One region of the Gottfriedia acidiceleris genome, then DNA from elsewhere that is predicted to be linked to it. Evidence: riboswitches for the same ligand, from Rfam matches in the RefSeq annotation. Region 1 holds a riboswitch; each other region holds the start of a gene.

Region 1 (4,399 bases):
TGTGTTAGTAGATGCAGATGAGGCTGGTGAAAAGCTTAGAAGACTCTTGAAAAGAGAATTTCCACAGGCAGAGCATCTGTACATTGATAGAAGTTATCGTGAAGTGGCAACAGCTCCGAGTCAACATTTAGCTAGTGTATTATTAGGGGCAGATATTTTAGTATTTACAGATTATTTACGTACAAATTAAAGAGGAATAAAGATTATGCAGCAATGGACAAAGAATGAAATAATGCAAAGAATTCAATCAAAAGAGACGACAGTTATTTATATTTATACCGCAATGTGTGGTACATGCCAAGTCGCTTCTAAAATGCTAGAAATTGTAAATGAGATTCTGCCAAATTTACCTCTAAGTAAGGTGAATATTAATGAAATAGTGGAAGAAGCTCAAAGCTGGAAGGTTGAAAGTGTACCTTGTTTACTTATTTTTGAAAATGGGGAAATGAAACAAAAAATTTACGCTTTCCAGTCTGTACCATATTTACATGAATTGTTAAAAAAATATAATTTATATATTAAACGATGAGTGCATACTATTTGCACTCTTTTTATTTGGCTTAAAATATTTCCAGATATTAGACATATTTCTCGGGAAATGAGTTGAATGCTGTAGAAATAAAATTAAAATATAGATTATTATCAAGGTAAATGTCGAGCGAATTATAAAGAATACACCTCTTATCTATGAGAAAATAAGATTAAAGAATCCGGAAGAGGTGTTTATTATGGAAATCAAGGAGTGGATTGGACAAGCTAGAAACTTATTTATAAAAAAAGAATATTTGCAAATTATTTTGCCAATCGAAGAAAGGATTGTAGAATTTAACTGTCTAAATGAAAAAGTGTATATAAAGTTAAGTAAAAAGGCTCCTTTTATCGAGATAATTGATCGTTCGATTCCGCAACTTAGAGTTAATTTTTCAAAAGATGGATGGGAATATCTAAATTCAGGTTCGCAAAGGTTAGGACTCTTAATAAAACTAAGTGATGCTTCTTTTGAAGGGAACTATCGATTATTACTACTAATGGAAACAATTTTTCAATATACGAGTGTTAATAACGAAAAAAAACTTTTAGAAAATTGTTGACAACTAGTGTCTAACTTTGTAGAATTGGACTTACGTTAAAGAAATTGCGTTAAACAACTTAATAGATCGTAAGTTAACTCTTATCGAGAGAGGTGGAGGGACTGTGCCCTGTGAAACCCAGCAACCGTCAATGATTGTCATTGAAATGGTGCTAATTCCTGCAAAGCATATGCTTTGAGAGATGAGAGAAAGGAATACTTTTTGTATGTTAAACCTTTCTGCTCATGTGAGTTGAAAGGTTTTTTTGTTTTATGCGACTAAAAAAGTACTTACTTACAAAAAATTGAAAGATAAGTTGTTAGAATGTTTTGAAAGGAGATCAAGTGTATGATTCAAATAAATAATGTAAGTAAAACATACAAAGGTAAAAAGGGCACAGTTACCGCAGTACAAAATGTTTCGTTAACGATCGAAGCGGGTGAAATTTTTGGCATGATCGGATATAGCGGCGCAGGGAAAAGTACGCTATTACGAATGCTAAATGGACTTGAGTCACCTACATCGGGTGAAGTGATTATTAATGGTCAATCGATTTCTAAATGCTCATCAAGTCAGTTAAGAAAAGCAAGACAGAAAATAGGGATGATTTTTCAACATTTTAATTTATTGTGGTCGAGAACAGTATTAGAAAATATACTTTTCCCACTTGAAATTGCTAAAGTTTCAAGAAAGGAAAGCATTAATCGTGCAAAAGAATTAATTAAACTTGTAGGTCTTGAAGGAAGAGAAAATGCTTATCCTTCTGAACTTAGTGGAGGTCAAAAGCAACGTGTCGGAATTGCAAGAGCACTTGCTAATAACCCAGATGTTCTTTTATGCGATGAAGCAACTTCTGCATTAGATCCTGAAACAACAGATTCAATATTAGCTTTACTGACAAATATTAATAAGCAGCTTGGTATTACAATTATCCTAATTACTCATGAAATGCATGTAATTCAAAAGATATGCCAACGAGTAGCTGTAATGGAAAACGGAAATGTAGTAGAAGAGGGCCATGTTGTTGATGTATTTACTCGTCCTAAACAAGCAATTACAAAGAAATTTGTGACGCAAATCAAAGGCAATGATGAAGAATTAGACAGTGAAGTAATTTCTGAAGGTGATGGGAAGGATAATACTTATAAGCTAACCTTTAAAAATGGTCAAGCAGATCAACCTCATATTTCTGAGGTTGTTAAGCACTTTGATATAGAAATTAACATTTTGCAAGGAAAAATTGTTCAAACTGCTGAAGGCTCTTATGGGACAATGAAGATTCAACTTGTTGGAGACATAAATAACATCAAAGAGGCAATTGCTTACTTAGAATCAAAACAAGTTGAAGTGGAGGTAGCATAAGATGACACAACTTTTTCCGAATGTTGATTGGGATGCAATGCTTTTAGCTACTCATGAAACATTATTCATGACAGTAATCGCTGCTCTTGCAACGTTCATTTTTGGACTAATAATAGGTTTATTCTTATTTTTAACTAGTAAAGATCAGCTTCTTGAAAATAAATTTTTTAATACAATCCTAGCAGCGTTTGTAAATATTTTTCGTTCAATACCGTTTATCATTTTAATTATTTTATTAATTCCATTTACGATCTTTATACTTGGCTCTATGCTTGGAGCAAAAGCAGCATTACCTGCATTAATTATTGGTGCTGCACCATTCTATGCAAGGATGGTCGAAATCGGATTACGTGAAATTGATAAAGGTGTTATCGAAGCTGCAAGAGCAATGGGAGCTAGCACATTTACAATCATCGTAAAAGTATTAATTCCAGAAGCATTACCAGCAATTATTTCAGGTTTAACTGTTACTACAATTGCAATTGTTGGTTATACAGCAATGGCTGGTGTAGTAGGTGGTGGTGGACTTGGTAACTTAGCATTTATGGAAGGATACCAACGCTCTAATAACCAAGTAACGCTTGTTGCGACAGTAATTATTTTATTAATCGTATTCATTCTTCAATTTATTGGTGATTTAGTAACAACAAAAATAGATAAAAGAGCTTAATCATATAAGGGAGGAACTGACAATGAATTTCAAAAAAATCGTAGGAATTTTAGGAGCAGGTGTTTTAGCATTATCTTTAGCAGCATGTAATAAAGGTGGAGAAGATAAAAATAAAGAATTAGTGGTTGGTGCATCAAATGTACCTCACGCAGTTATTTTAGAACAAGCTAAACCTATCCTTAAAAAAGAAGGAATTAACTTAAAAATTGTTAAATTCCAAGATTATGTATTACCAAATAAAGCACTAGCTTCGAAAGAATTAGATGCAAACTATTTCCAACACATTCCATATTTAGAATCTCAAATGAAAGAAAATGGTTATAAATTTGAAAACGCTGGTGGGATCCACATCGAGCCAATCGGAGTCTACTCTAAAAAATATAAGAGCTTAGATGATCTACCAGATGGAGCTAAAATTATCATGAGTAGCTCAGTAGCTGATCATGGTCGTATGTTAAGCTTGTTACAACAAGAAGGTTTAATTAAACTTAAAGCTGGAATTGATCCAACTACAGCTCAAATTAAAGACATTGCTGAGAATCCAAAACACTTAAAATTCCAAGCTGATGTAGACGCTGGAATGCTTCCAAAAGTTTATCAAAACAATGAAGGCGATGCAGTGTTAATTAACACAAACTACGCGATTGATGCTGGATTAAACCCAATGAAGGATGCTATTGCATTAGAAGGTAAAGAATCTCCATATGTAAACATTATCGCTGTTCGTAAAGGTGACAAAGATAAAAAAGAAATCAAAGAGCTTGTAAAAGTATTACACTCTAAAGAAATTCAAGATTTCATCATTAAAAAATATAAAGGTGCTGTAGTACCTGTAAGTCAATAATAAGAAAAGAGAGGGTATCCCAACTGTAACTTTTGATGGGAACCCTCTTTTTTATTTGAAAAACTAGTAATTGCAAATTAATCGTAAATAAAGTTTGGGAATTTGCAATTTAATCCAATGTAAAATAGAAAATTACCTATAAATAGTAAAGGTATTACGACCTTAAAATTGTACAAATTATAGAGACTTTTAAGTGGAAGTTTACCAAATAAGTTCAGTTCTTTCTAAATCGAATCTGCTAATTATAAATTAAAAGATCGATTACAAATCAACAATTGAACGAAAATATCTCCCGTACCAAAGTACGCGTAAATCAATAATAAAAAAAGGGTTGCACATAAGCCGGTCAAGCTAACTTATGAAACAGCCCTTTTTATTTTTAATTCTTCACAAGGATTTGATTTACAGGTGAGATTGGTAGCCGTTTAGCCATAACCTCAATAATATTTTTAG
Region 2 (4,399 bases), 640 kb from region 1:
GGCCCAACAGCTACGACTGTTGGTGGACTTATTCTTGGTCAAGCTGCACAACAAGCACAACTTGTAAGTTCCATCATGATTATTATTACAGCATTTGTCGCCATTTCTAACTTTACGATACCAATTAGTTCCATGAGTTTCTCAATTCGATGTATTAGATACCCACTGATTTTATTAGCAACTCTATTTGGAATGGTCGGTTTAGTTGGAGGTATGCTTGTACTTATATGTTATTTAGCTAATAAGCGAAGCTTTGGGACTCCTTTTTTAGCGATTGCATGGGGATCTTCCGACAAAGTTGAAACGATTTCTGAGAACCCAAAGGAGGGGCAAAGCTAGTTGACTCGTCACTTTTACTATACTGTACTGTTAACAATGATGTTGAACATTATTATCAATGCACCAATGGTTTTAATTGGCGAGCGTTTTAATGGGTCTCTTATATCGATGTTGTTGGGTGTTTTCGTTGGTGGAATTTTTATTTACTTTTTTACGATTGGAATAAGTAAATTTCCTAATAAAGGATTGCCCGAAATTTTTAACAATAGATTACCCAAGCTTTTAAAAAACACTTACTTAGCATTTTTAGGCGTAATGTGGTTGGCTGCCGGGGCTTTTGTATTAATTTCTTTCACTTATATAACTGTACTGTATTTAATTACTGAGTTGAATATGAAATACGTTTTAGTTTTTTTTCTAGTTATTGTTATTTTTGGAGCAAATAATCATACAAAATCAATACTCAACGTTATTGAAATAATGGTTCTTATAGCTACTCCAATTGTTTTTTTCATTGTTTATAAAGCTATGGCAAGCAAATATTTTTATTTCGTCCATATTAAAAGAATACTCCATTACTTTTGGCAAATGCCTAATTATAGCTCTCTTTCGGCTTCTACTTATTTTTTTATAGGCTATATAAATCTAGTTATCCTCAATCGTTATCTTGATACTAAAAAGGTTGTTAGATTTTTGTGGATTTTACCTTTAATCGGATTGATTGTAATTAGTTTTACATTTTTCGTCCCAATTGCTTTTTTAGGTGTTAAAGGAGTTAATGATGTAGTGTTTCCTTGGATTTTCATAACTGATTCTCTTAGGATGGAATATGGGTTTATCGAAAGAGTGCTATATTTGATGCTTTATATATTCCTTTTGTTATCACTGCTCTTTGGCATATTAACATGGCATGTTGGTTTAAAACTATTTGAAGGAATGTTCTTTAATTATAATTTGAAACCTGCTAAAAAAAGGAAATTTTATGGATATATGATCTTACTATTTTTTGGAGTCCTTACGATGATTTTGCAGATGATTACTAACGAAAGAGAATTATTTGATCTTATTAAAATATGGCAAAATATCCGTTTTCCTGCTGAAGTCATATTAGTAGGTTTAATTTTTTTCTTATCTCGGAGGCAAAGAGCATGAAACGTATTTTAACGTTATTGTTAATTATGGAATTAAGTTTTATGTCTGGTTGCCAATTACTCGATGTTGATAAACGTTTTTTTGTCGTAGGCATAGGAATCGATCAAACAGATGAAAATGGCGTCTACCTTGTGTCAGTGAAATTAGCCATCCCTTCAGCACAAGTTGGAGCAGGAAGGTCTAATTTTCAAATTATCTCTCAAAAATCAACTTCAGTTTCTGAGGCAATTAGAATAATCCAATCTTTAGTAGATAAAAAATTGGATTTTGCTCATTGTAGGATAATCGCTATCGATAAAGAGCTACTAGTTGTAAACCAAATTGATTTGATGAAGTGGTTTATTAAACGGCCAGATATTCAAGGAGTTGCTTATGTAGCTGTAGGAGAACCATCTGCAAAAGAAGCTTTATCATGGAAGGTTAAATCAGAGAGATTAGCGGGTAACGCTGTTGTGTTAGCTTTTAATGAAGAATTAAATAGGTCACCATATGTAATGACAGAGATACTTAATGATTATTATATGCGATTGAAGGAAAACGGTATAGATCCATATTTACCTATTCTTGAACCGTTCGATAGTTCCTTTAAAATTAATACTTCCGCAGTTTTTAAAGGAACAAAATTTAAAGCTGTATTAAATCGCGATGAAACAAGATTACTTAATGAGCTTTTAAATCCAGAAAAAACAACACTAATTAATGTTGGAAAAGGAAAAAATCAATTTTACGTAAGTGCTGGAAATACGAAAACTGACATGGAAATCGTTGTGCCCAAAAATAAAAAGCCATATGTAGACGTTCATATAAAGGTAAAAGGATTTATTGAGGAATCTAAAAAATCAATACATCAAAATAGAGAATTGAAAGAGTATGAGAAAATAGCATCAATATTTATGAGCTCAAGAACAAAAAAATTTCTAGAACGGCTACAGGAATTAAATGTTGATCCACTTGGACTTGGGTTAAACTTTCAAGCAAAATACGGAGTGACAAAAAAAGAAATAAATAAGTGGGAAGAAATTTATCCGAAACTTGAATTTCGAGTAAAATCAGAAGTGAACTTAAAGGGAACTGGTACTATGTATTAACTTCGATTGAATGTTAATTAAATAATTATAAAATTTTATCTTTACTAATAAATACAACAATGAAAGCGCTGTCTTAATAAAAATGTTTAAATTCCATTATTGACAATCTGTTTACTAGGATTTAAGATTCAGTTAAAGAAATTACATAATTCAAACTTATCGAGAGTGACCGAGGGATCAGGCCCTATGACGTCCGGCAACCTCCTTTTTAAGGAACGGTGCCACTTCCTGCAGAATGAAATCATTCTGATAGATAAGTCGAAAACAATTGTTTCCGATGCCTCTTTCTGAATGAAGGAGGCTTTTTCTATTTTTTATTTATTTACGCAGGAGGTTAAACAAATATAATCCCAACTTAACCAATGAGAAAACTAGATAATTTTAATGATAAAGGAGAGAATAGAAATGAAATATGGTTTTTGGTTACCGATTTTTGGAGGATGGTTACGTAATGTGGATGACGAAAGCATGCCACCAACATTTGATTATGCTAAAGAGGTCATTCAATCAGCTGAAAAATGGGGATACTCGACTACTTTAATCGCTGAATTATATTTAAACGATATTAAAGGTCCAGAGCATGATTCACTTGAAGCCTGGTCAACAGCAGCGGCACTTGCTGCAGTGACGGAAAAAATTGAAATTATGACCGCGATTCGTCCAGGTTTTCATAATCCAGCCGTAACAGCTAAAATGGCTGCTAATATCGATCAAATCAGTAACGGCCGTTTTACGCTAAACGTAGTTTCTGCATGGTGGGCAGAAGAAGCTCGTCAATATGGCGGTATTTTTACAGAACATGATGATCGTTATGCTCGTACAGAGGAGTTTATTGATGTTTTAAAAGGCTTATGGACAGAAGAAACATTCAATTATTCAGGAAAATTTTATGATTTAAAGGGTACGAAGCTTGCTCCTAAACCTGTTCAAAGACCAAATCCGATTCTTTATGCAGGTGGTGAAAGTGAAAAAGGCAAGCAAACAATTGTTGAAAAATGTGACGCATATGTGATGCACGGTGGAACAGTTGAAGAAATTAAACAGAAAGTAACAGATATGAAGGTACGTCGTGAACAAACTGGCAATGCACCTTTAAGTTCTTTCGGTATGGCTGCTTATGTTATTTGTAGAGATACAGAAGAAGAGGCTTTGGCTGAGCTTGAAAAAATTACGACTGTGAAAGATTCAAGCGGTTATGCTGGCTTTAAAGACTTCACGACAAAATCACAATTAGAGCAACAAATACAATTACAAGATTACTCAGTTTCAAATCGTGGTCTAAGACCAAATCTAGTAGGGACACCAGAGCAAATTGCAGACCGAATTTTACAATATGAAGAAGCTGACTTAGACTTATTATTATTACAATTTTCACCTCAACTAGAGGAAATGGAACGCTTTTCAAAGCAGGTTATGCCATTAGTAGAACAAAAACGTAGTTTAATAAAAAGCTAGAAAGGGGATATTAAAATGAGTAAGGTATATGTAATACATGAAAACAGTGAGTGGACAATCCATTTAACAAAAAGATTAGAGGAGCTTGGAGTTCCTTATGAGGAATGGCATTTAGATGAAGGTACGGTAGATTTATCAACAGAACCACCAGAAGGGATCTTTTATAGCCGAATGAGTGCTTCTTCTCATACACGTGATCATCGTTTTGCTGCTGAATTTACTGGGCAAGTATTAGCTTGGCTTGAAGCGCATGGTCGTACGGTTTTAAATGGAACGAATGCCTTGAAGCTAGAAGTTAGTAAGGTTTTACAATATTTAGAGTTAAACAAATATGGTGTTAAAACACCAAAAACGATTGCAGCTGTCGGTAAAGAAAACATTCTTAAAGCAGCTAATAGCTTTGAAGGACATTCATTTATTACGAA
Region 3 (4,399 bases), 1.3 Mb from region 1:
ATGGAGCAGCTACATAAAATGGAATTTGGTAAAAGTTAGCTAAAATCGCTAATTGTAAAGTTCCAATTTTATTTGCAGTATCTCCATTTGCTGTAATGCGATCAGCACCAACGATAACTGCATCTACTTTTTTATTTTGTAATAAGTAGCCGACCATATTATCAGTTAATAATGTAACTGGAATACCACTTTGGTTCAATTCCCAAGATGTCAGTCTCGCACCTTGAAATACTGGTCTTGTTTCTGTTGCATAAGCCGAAATTTCCCAGCCTTTTTCTTTTGCTAAGTGAAGTGGAGCTAAAGCTGTTCCGTATCGACTTGTCGCAATACTCCCTGCGTTGCAATGAGTTAATACTGCAGCTCCGTCATGTAATAATGTTAAAGCATTTTCTCCGATTTCCTTGCAAGTTGCCTCATCTGCTACATGTAATTTAATCGCTTCTTCCATGATGATTAATTTAGCTTCGGATACAGTCACTGCTTCTTTACTTGATCCAATTAGTTTTTCAACGGCCCATGCTAAATTAACTGCAGTTGGTCTAGCACTAATTAGTTCATCCGCTAATAATCTTGCTTGTTGATGAAATTCATCAATTTGTTCAGTTTCAAGTTCTCGAACACCTAAATAAAGTCCATATGCAGCTGCTAAACCAATCGCTGGTGCTCCTCTTACTTGTAATTTTACGATTGCTTCACGTACATCTAATAATGTCGTTGCATCAAAATAGTGTATTTCCGTTGGTAGTTTAGTTTGGTCTAAAATTTTTAAACTTTCACCGTTCCATTGTAATGATTCAGGTATTTGCTGTAATGTAGTCATCGATTATTACTCCAATCCAATAAGTAAATTTCCAATATTCCTAATAGTAAATCTATTTTTTATACAATAAACTCCGAATTTTAAGACTTTTTTCTTTGCTTCTATTTTTTGATTATGTTCTAATGAATCAATATCTTCAACGTGAGCAAGACCGATACTTCTTCGGATTAATTCACATCCAATAACCCCAATTGCATCCACCCAATAACCTTCTAATTTTTCTTTAATCAGAGCTTTTTGGTTAAATGGTCTAACACTATGCTGTTCCCATAGTCGAATAAATGTTTCATTAAACACTTTTTCAATGTTTAAAATGTGTTCAATAATTTCGTCTTTTAGTTCAGTACGGCTGAAAAGTTGAAAAAGCAAATTTGCTTGAATTTGCCCTAAATCAAATCCGATCGGTCCGACAAATGCAAATTCCGGGTCAATTACTTTGGTTTCAGTTTCAGATACGAAAATGCTTCCCGTATGTAAATCACCATGTAATAAAGCTTCTTTTTTCGATAAAAAATCTAATTTTAGTTTCGCAACCTCAATTTGTAAATCTGCATCATTCCATAGTCCTTGAATTTCATCTGTTAATTCTTCTTCAAAACTATTTGTTTCACTGTTAAAGAATGGATCTGTATAAACAAGGTTTTCTGTAATATCACATAAGTCAGGGTTATTAAAAAGATACTCTAGCTCTTTTTTCTTAGCTGGTGAAGTTCCGAAGTCTGAAGTGAAAAATAATGATTTAGCTAAAAATTCACCGATATGTTCAGCTAAAAACGGATAGCTTTTTTTCTCAATGAAACCTTTTCGTAAAATTTGTAAGTGTGAAAGATCCTCCATTACAGTTACGGCTTGCTCTTCATCATGTTCTAAAATTTTCGGTGCATGTAACGGGATTAACTCATTGTATATTTTTGTCGCATTACTCTCGATCGTAGCTCGCTTTAAAGTAAGTGGCCAGCTTTCACCAACAACTTTTGCGTATGGTAGAGCCTGTTTAATAATTAACCCTTTCTCGCTTCCTACTGGATTAACTTTAAATACTAAATTTAAATTCCCATCCCCAATTTCTATGCATTCACATAGTTCATTTTTAAAATAGCCAAGTTTTTGTAAATAAGTAATTGCAGTTGCTTCTGTTAATGGTCTATATTCTTTTCGTTCAATGACAGTCACTAAATTCATCCCCCTTGAATTTTGCAAAATAAAAAGCCTCTTTTCAGAGACGAAAAGAGGCAATGCTAATTGGCTTTCGTCTCTTATCTACCAGAAAATTTCTTTTCTGTTGGAATTAGCACCGTGCCTTACTGAGCATTTAAGCTCAGGCGTATTCAATACGCCCCATTTCACAATGGTATTACGGTCGGTTGCTGGGCATCGTCGGGCCAAATCCCTCCGCCTACTCGAAATAAGAGTTCGCATATTTGATTTTATAATCGTATTTTAGTTTATCGTTTTTTAATTTGTCAATTACTTTTTTAAAACTTTTTGTAAATTTCTTCTTTTCTGTCTTCAAAAATAGGAATTGTACCACGTATTTCATCGACTTTTTTCGGATCAATTTCGCCAAAAACGATTTCTTCATTCGTGCTACCTTTAGTAACTAATTCTCCCCAAGGGTCAATGATCATTGATCCTCCACCAAATGTATTTGCTAAATCTTTTCCTACTCGATTACAAGCAACAACATAACACTGATTTTCGATTGCTCTTGCTTTTAATAAGATTTCCCAATGGTTCATTCTTTGAATTGGCCATTCGGCAACGAAAAATAAAACTTTTGCACCTTTTTGGGAATGAGCTCCAATCCATTCCGGAAAACGCAAATCATAGCAAACAAAACCTGCAGCCGTTAATCCATCAATTTCAAAAAGGCCATCTGTTTCACCTGATTGTAGATAATGATGCTCGTTCATTAACTGGAACAAATGAACTTTATCATAAGTTTTTACTAATTCGCCAGTACAGCTAATAACAAATAACGTATTCGTAACACCATTTTCCCTTGCAATTGGGAACGAACCAGCAATCAATATTACGTTATTTAATTTTGCGATGGACTGAAGTTCAGAAATAACAGCTTCTTGTTCTCCTGTGTGCAAACCAATTTCTTCCAAACAATAGCCTGTTGTCCATAATTCTGGTAATACTATTATACGGACATTTTCTTTAACAGCTTCGTTTATTTGAGTTTTCATTTTTTCTAAATTAGCTTTTGATTTACCTAAAATAACGTCAGATTGAATACACGCAATTTTAATCACAATTTATTCACCCTATTCTAAATTTTATAGACATTTTTAAATCGAGCATATATGATGGTGAAAGTTATTGCAACAGTCGTTCATGAAAATCATTCGATTAAGAAACGATCTATTCAAATTAATTTTATTATATTTTTGGAGTGATTAACTTGAATCATAGTAAACTATTAAACAATTTACCAAAACAATTTTTTGCTTCACTAGTCCAAAAAGTGAATCAGTCAATAGGTAATGGTCATGATGTCATTAATCTTGGTCAAGGAAATCCAGATCAACCTACACCAGACCATATTATAAAAGCATTGCAAAAGTCTGTTGAGAACCCATTAACTCATCGTTATTCTCCGTTTAGAGGAATGAGCTCTTTAAAAAATGCTGTTGTAGAATTTTATAAACGAGAGTATGATGTTGATTTAGACCCAGATGAAGAAGTAGCCATATTATTCGGTGGAAAAGCTGGATTAGTTGAGCTACCACTTTGTTTATGTGACGAAGGAGATACAATTTTAGTTCCAGACCCAGGCTATCCAGACTATTTATCTGGTATATCTCTTTCAAAAACAGTTCCATACATGCTTCCATTACTTGAAGAAAATCAATTTTTACCAGATTATAAATTAATTCCTCAGGATGTTTTGGAAGCTAGTAAAATATTATTTATTAATTATCCAAATAATCCCACAGGAGCTATAGCAACAGAAGAATTTTTTAAAGAAACTGTTGAGCTAGCAAAAAATAATCAAATTACCGTTTGTCATGATTTTGCTTACGGTGCATTTGGTTTTGACGGCAAAAAACCTTTAAGTTATCTTCAAACGCCAGGAGCAAAGGAATCCGGGATTGAAATTTATACCCTTTCTAAAACTTATAATATGGCTGGCTGGAGAATCGGTTTTGCAGTTGGAAATAAAGAGGTTATTTCAGCAATTAATCTATTACAGGATCATCTTTATGTTAGCATCTTCCCTGCTGTTCAAGAAGCTGCCACTGCTGCGCTAACTGAATCTCAAGAAAGTGTAAAACAACTATTGGAACTATATGAAGAGCGTAGAAATGTATTTATTAGCGGTTGTCACGAAATTGGATGGGAAGTAACTGCACCAGCAGGTTCATTTTTTGCATGGTTAAAAATCCCATCAGGCTTTACCTCACAGGAATTTGCTGATCTATTACTTGAAAAGGCTCACATTGCAGTCGCTCCTGGAAATGGATTTGGAGAATATGGTGAAGGCTATGTAAGAGTTGGCCTACTTTCTGATACTGACAGATTGAAAGAAGCAGTTACTAGATTAAAAGAGATAGAAATATTTTCAAAATT
Region 4 (4,399 bases), 1.2 Mb from region 1:
CAGTGATTCTCCATTCTAATTATTCGTTTTCCCTATTCCTTGCACTTCCTGTTTTTCTCTTACTCCTACATTTAGTGCTTTTTGGAAGCTTGCAATCAAGTCTTCAATATCTTCTAAACCAACGGACACTCTTATTAATGTATCTTTAACGCCTAATCTTTCACGAACCTCGAGAGGTATTGCAGCATGTGACATCTTTACAGGATAAGATACAATTGTTTCAACTCCGCCTAGTGAAACTGCAACTGCAACGTTTTCGACTGATTGCAGGAAACTTGTCGTTTGTTCAATTGTTTTTAGTGTGAATGAAAGGACTGCTCCTCCTCCAGTAGCTTGCTCAAAATGTACATCGTGACCAGGATGATCTTTTAGTCCTGGGTAATATACATCTTCAACTTCTTCTTGTTCTAGGAGCCAATTTGCTAATTTTGATGCAGTTTGTTCATAGGCATCCATACGAACTTTTAACGTCTTTAATCCTCTTAATGTTAACCAACAGTCTTGTGGACCTAAAATTGCTCCGAATGAATTTTGAATCGTGTATAAATCATTTGCAAGTTCTTCCGAATTTACGACTGCTAATCCTCCGATTACATCGCTATGGCCTGCAATAAATTTTGTTGCACTATGAACGACAATATCAGCTCCTAAATCTAATGGTCTTTGTAAATAAGGTGATAAAAAACTATTATCTACAATGACAAGTATGTCATTTTCTTTTGCTATTTTAATTGCACTACTTAAATCAGTAATTTTCAAAAGAGGGTTAGACGGTGTTTCTAAATAAAGTCCTTTTGTATTAGACTTTATCCCGGCTTTAATCTCTTGTAATTTAGAAGCATCTACGAATGTAAAATCGATTCCGAAACGATTTAATACTTTTGTCGCTATTCTAAATGTTCCTCCATACACATCTTCACAAATGACTATATGATCTCCAGCTGAGAACAAAGATAATACAGATGAGATTGCAGCCATGCCTGATGAAAACGCAAAGCCGCGCACACCATTTTCTAATTTTGCAATTGTATTTTCTAGCGCTTCTCTTGTTGGATTTCCACTTCTTGCATAGTCGTATTTACTAAAATTCTCTATATCAAATTGATGAAATGTTGAAGTCTGATAAATAGGTATACTTAACGCTCCTGTTGCCTGATCTATTTCGTTGCCATTATGAATTAATTTCGTTCCAAATTGCATACTCATCACCCCAATGCATTTTCTAAGTCATTTAATAAATCATCAATATGTTCAATACCAACAGATAATCGAAGTGTATGGTCATCTAGACCAAGCTTTCTTTTAAATTCTTCTGGCATTTCTGAATGAGTTTGCGTATGAGGATACGTAATTAATGATTCAACTCCACCTAAGCTTTCTGCGAATGTAATGACTTTAACGCTACCTAAGACCTGTTCAACCAAACTTAAATCTTTCACTTTAAATGAAATCATCGCACCAAATCCAGTTGCTTGTTCTTTAATAATTGAATACCCTTTATGTGTTGGTAACCCTACATAATATACATCAGTAACATTTGGATGATTTTCTAAAAACTTCGCAAGTACAATTGCATTTTTTTGACTGTATTCCATGCGTAAATGTAATGTTTTAATTCCTCTTAAAATTAACCAAGAGTCAAAAGGAGCTAATGTTGCACCTGTTGATTTTTGATAATAACGAATTCGTTCATTCGTATATTCTGAATTAGTCACGACAAAACCAGCAAGTGTATCATTATGTCCACCTAAATACTTTGTTCCACTATGAACAACAACATCTGCCCCTAATTCAATTGGTCTAAAGAAATAAGGTGTTAAAAATGTATTATCCACAATCACAATAATATCTCGTTCTTTTGCAATCTCTACTACTCTTTTTAAATCAGTTACTTTCATCATTGGATTTGATGGTGTTTCAATAAAAATTCCTTTTGTGTTCGGTTTAAGTGCATCAAGAATATTTTCAATTTCTGTAGTATCCACAAAATTATGCTCAAGTCCATATGGTGAATAAATTTCTTCGAATAAACGATATGTACCACCGTATAAATCATCTGAAACAATTAGGTGGTCACCTTTTTTAAATAAGCTTAATACTGCAGTAACGGCTGCATTTCCTGTTGAGAATGCAACACCATAATTTGCACTTTCTAATTTTGCAACAGTATTTTCGACTTCTTCTCGAGTTGGATTTTGTAATCTTGCATAATCATACCCCGTCGATTGATGAAGTCCTGCATGCTTAAATGTAGCAGATTGATAAATTGGATAACTGATCGCACCTGTTAATGGATCATAGCCTTTACTTCCATGTACAGCTACTGTTTCAATCGATGTTTTATTCGTGTTTAAAGCCTCTTTTGTGTTAGTCATTATAAATCCCCCATTTTAGTCAAATAAAAAACCACTTCCTAAAAAATAAGAAGTGGTTATGTCCGCAAAATATACATATCGCTCTTATCTTCCAGGTTTTTCACCTGCAGGATTTAGCACTTTCTAGTTTTCACTAGAGTTGCCGGGTTTCGTCGGGCCAGTCCCTCCACCGCTCTTGATAAGATTATTAAATTATATTGATAAGTATATTAAAAACTCTGATAATTATCAATCATTTTTTTTCATCAGTTAATTATTAACTTTTCATTTCCATGCTTCAGGTAATAAACTTTGATAAAGTGTGCTCTTATATCGATCATCAATTAGTAATAAAGTCCCTTCATCTGATTCAGATCGAATAACTCTCCCACCCGCTTGCATTACTTTATTCATACCTGGAAAGACATATGCATAATAATACCCATTTTTTCCTACCGACTGAAAATGCTCCTTTAAAATATTTCTTTCTAAACAAATCTGCGGCAATCCTACACCAACTATTACGACACCATTTAATCGATCACCCTTTAAATCGATCCCTTCAGAGAATATACCACCTAATACAGCAAAGCCAACTAACGTTTCCTCATTGAGACTATCAAATTGTACAAGGAACTCTTCTCGCTCAATTTCAGTCATACCATTTTCTTGAATAATTGTTTTTATGTTAGGGTATTTCTCTTTAAATAAATCAACACTTTGAATTAAATATTGATAAGACGGATAAAAAACTAAATAATTACCTTTTCTTTTCGTAATTTCTTTATACACCGAATCAATTAATCTTTCTAAATTTCTTTCACGATCTTGATATCGTGTTGATAGAGGGTCAATTGTTACTTCCAGTTGCTCCCTATGAAAAGGAGAATCGATTGAAATTGTATAATCACGACTTTGATCACCAAGCATATCTTGAAAATATTGTATTGGCGTTAAAGTAGCTGAAAAATAGATTGTAGAGCGAAATCTTTTTATTACGTCATTCACTACTTTAGATGGATCAAGGCAAAATAACTTTAAATGAACTTCACTTTTATAAAATTCATAGTAGCATACGTAATTTTCATCAAAAAATTCTGTAATTTTGACGAAGTTAAGTGACTCAAAATAAGTATCAAGTAAAAGTTCTTTATTTTCGTCCTCGTCCATTTCCTGTAATTTTATTTCAACAATTTCATTAAATGTATGTAGAAGTTCCAATAAATCCTCATCAATTTCTTTTGAAACTGGGGTTACAACGTCCTTCCATTTCTTTCTTAATTCAATCAATCGCTTATTTATTTCATTTATTATGGCATAAAGTTCATCTTTTACATTTTTATATCTATTTTTCAACTCTAAAAATTTAGATTTGAATAGACTTGCAGAATACATTTCTCTTGCCCGATCAACAAGATTATGAGCTTCATCAATTAATAAAACTGAACTTCGTTTATGTTCATCAAATAATCGTTTCAACGATACTCTTGGATCGAAAATATAATTCACATCACAAATAATAGCATCTGAAGAATTTAATAAATCTAATGAGTATTCAAAAGGACAAACTGTATGTTTTCGTGCATATACTTCTATTTTCTCTCTGGTTAGCGCTTTTTCCGATGAAAGTATATCAAGGACAGCATCATTTATCCGGTCATAATAACCATTGGCATATTCACAATAATCCTTTTGACACATCGTCTCTTCCTTAAAACAGATTTTATCTTTTGCTGTAATCGTCGTACACTTTATACAAAGTCCTTGATCTGTCATGCGTTTAAACGCTTCTTCGGCAACAGTCCTAGTAATCGTCTTAGAAGTTAAGTAAAACATCCGATTTATACTATTTTCACCTATACTTTTAACAGTTGGAAAAATAGTTGATACCGTTTTTCCTATTCCAGTTGGTGCAACAGCAAATAAATTATTACCTTCTTGAATCGTTTGATAGACTGCACCAGCTAATTTTCTTTGTCCTTTTCTAAAAGAAGGAAAGGGAAAATTTAATTCTTTTATTGTCTCATTCCTTAACACAATATGAT

The links. Region 1 has a riboswitch for S-adenosylmethionine ahead of MY490_RS19560 (methionine ABC transporter ATP-binding protein). Riboswitches for the same ligand answer to the same signal wherever they lie in the genome.
Region 2: another riboswitch for S-adenosylmethionine. It lies ahead of MY490_RS16490 (LLM class flavin-dependent oxidoreductase); the one in region 1 lies ahead of MY490_RS19560 (methionine ABC transporter ATP-binding protein).
Region 3: another riboswitch for S-adenosylmethionine. It lies ahead of mtnK (S-methyl-5-thioribose kinase); the one in region 1 lies ahead of MY490_RS19560 (methionine ABC transporter ATP-binding protein).
Region 4: another riboswitch for S-adenosylmethionine. It lies ahead of MY490_RS13875 (trans-sulfuration enzyme family protein); the one in region 1 lies ahead of MY490_RS19560 (methionine ABC transporter ATP-binding protein).

Annotation. Positions count from the first base shown of each region.
Region 1 is NZ_CP096034.1:4,117,475-4,121,873, reverse strand. It holds gene MY490_RS19575 (ribonuclease M5) at 1-190, shown strand, start outside; gene MY490_RS19570 (thioredoxin family protein) at 206-529, shown strand; gene MY490_RS19565 (hypothetical protein) at 729-1,091, shown strand; SAM riboswitch class I at 1,169-1,279, shown strand; gene MY490_RS19560 (methionine ABC transporter ATP-binding protein) at 1,419-2,432, shown strand; gene MY490_RS19555 (methionine ABC transporter permease) at 2,434-3,102, shown strand; gene metQ (MetQ/NlpA family ABC transporter substrate-binding protein) at 3,125-3,946, shown strand; gene MY490_RS19545 (2-hydroxyacid dehydrogenase family protein) at 4,326-4,399, opposite strand, start outside.
Region 2 is NZ_CP096034.1:3,478,569-3,482,967, reverse strand. It holds gene MY490_RS16505 (spore germination protein) at 1-339, shown strand, start outside; gene MY490_RS16500 (GerAB/ArcD/ProY family transporter) at 340-1,431, shown strand; gene MY490_RS16495 (Ger(x)C family spore germination protein) at 1,428-2,519, shown strand; SAM riboswitch class I at 2,673-2,779, shown strand; gene MY490_RS16490 (LLM class flavin-dependent oxidoreductase) at 2,925-3,974, shown strand; gene MY490_RS16485 (ATP-grasp domain-containing protein) at 3,990-4,399, shown strand, end outside.
Region 3 is NZ_CP096034.1:2,819,613-2,824,011, forward strand. It holds gene mtnA (S-methyl-5-thioribose-1-phosphate isomerase) at 1-820, opposite strand, end outside; gene mtnK (S-methyl-5-thioribose kinase) at 827-2,002, opposite strand; SAM riboswitch class I at 2,074-2,232, opposite strand; gene MY490_RS13390 (carbon-nitrogen family hydrolase) at 2,296-3,078, opposite strand; gene MY490_RS13395 (pyridoxal phosphate-dependent aminotransferase) at 3,222-4,399, shown strand, end outside.
Region 4 is NZ_CP096034.1:2,909,844-2,914,242, forward strand. It holds gene MY490_RS13870 (trans-sulfuration enzyme family protein) at 16-1,200, opposite strand; gene MY490_RS13875 (trans-sulfuration enzyme family protein) at 1,206-2,375, opposite strand; SAM riboswitch class I at 2,457-2,560, opposite strand; gene MY490_RS13880 (ATP-dependent DNA helicase) at 2,640-4,399, opposite strand, start outside.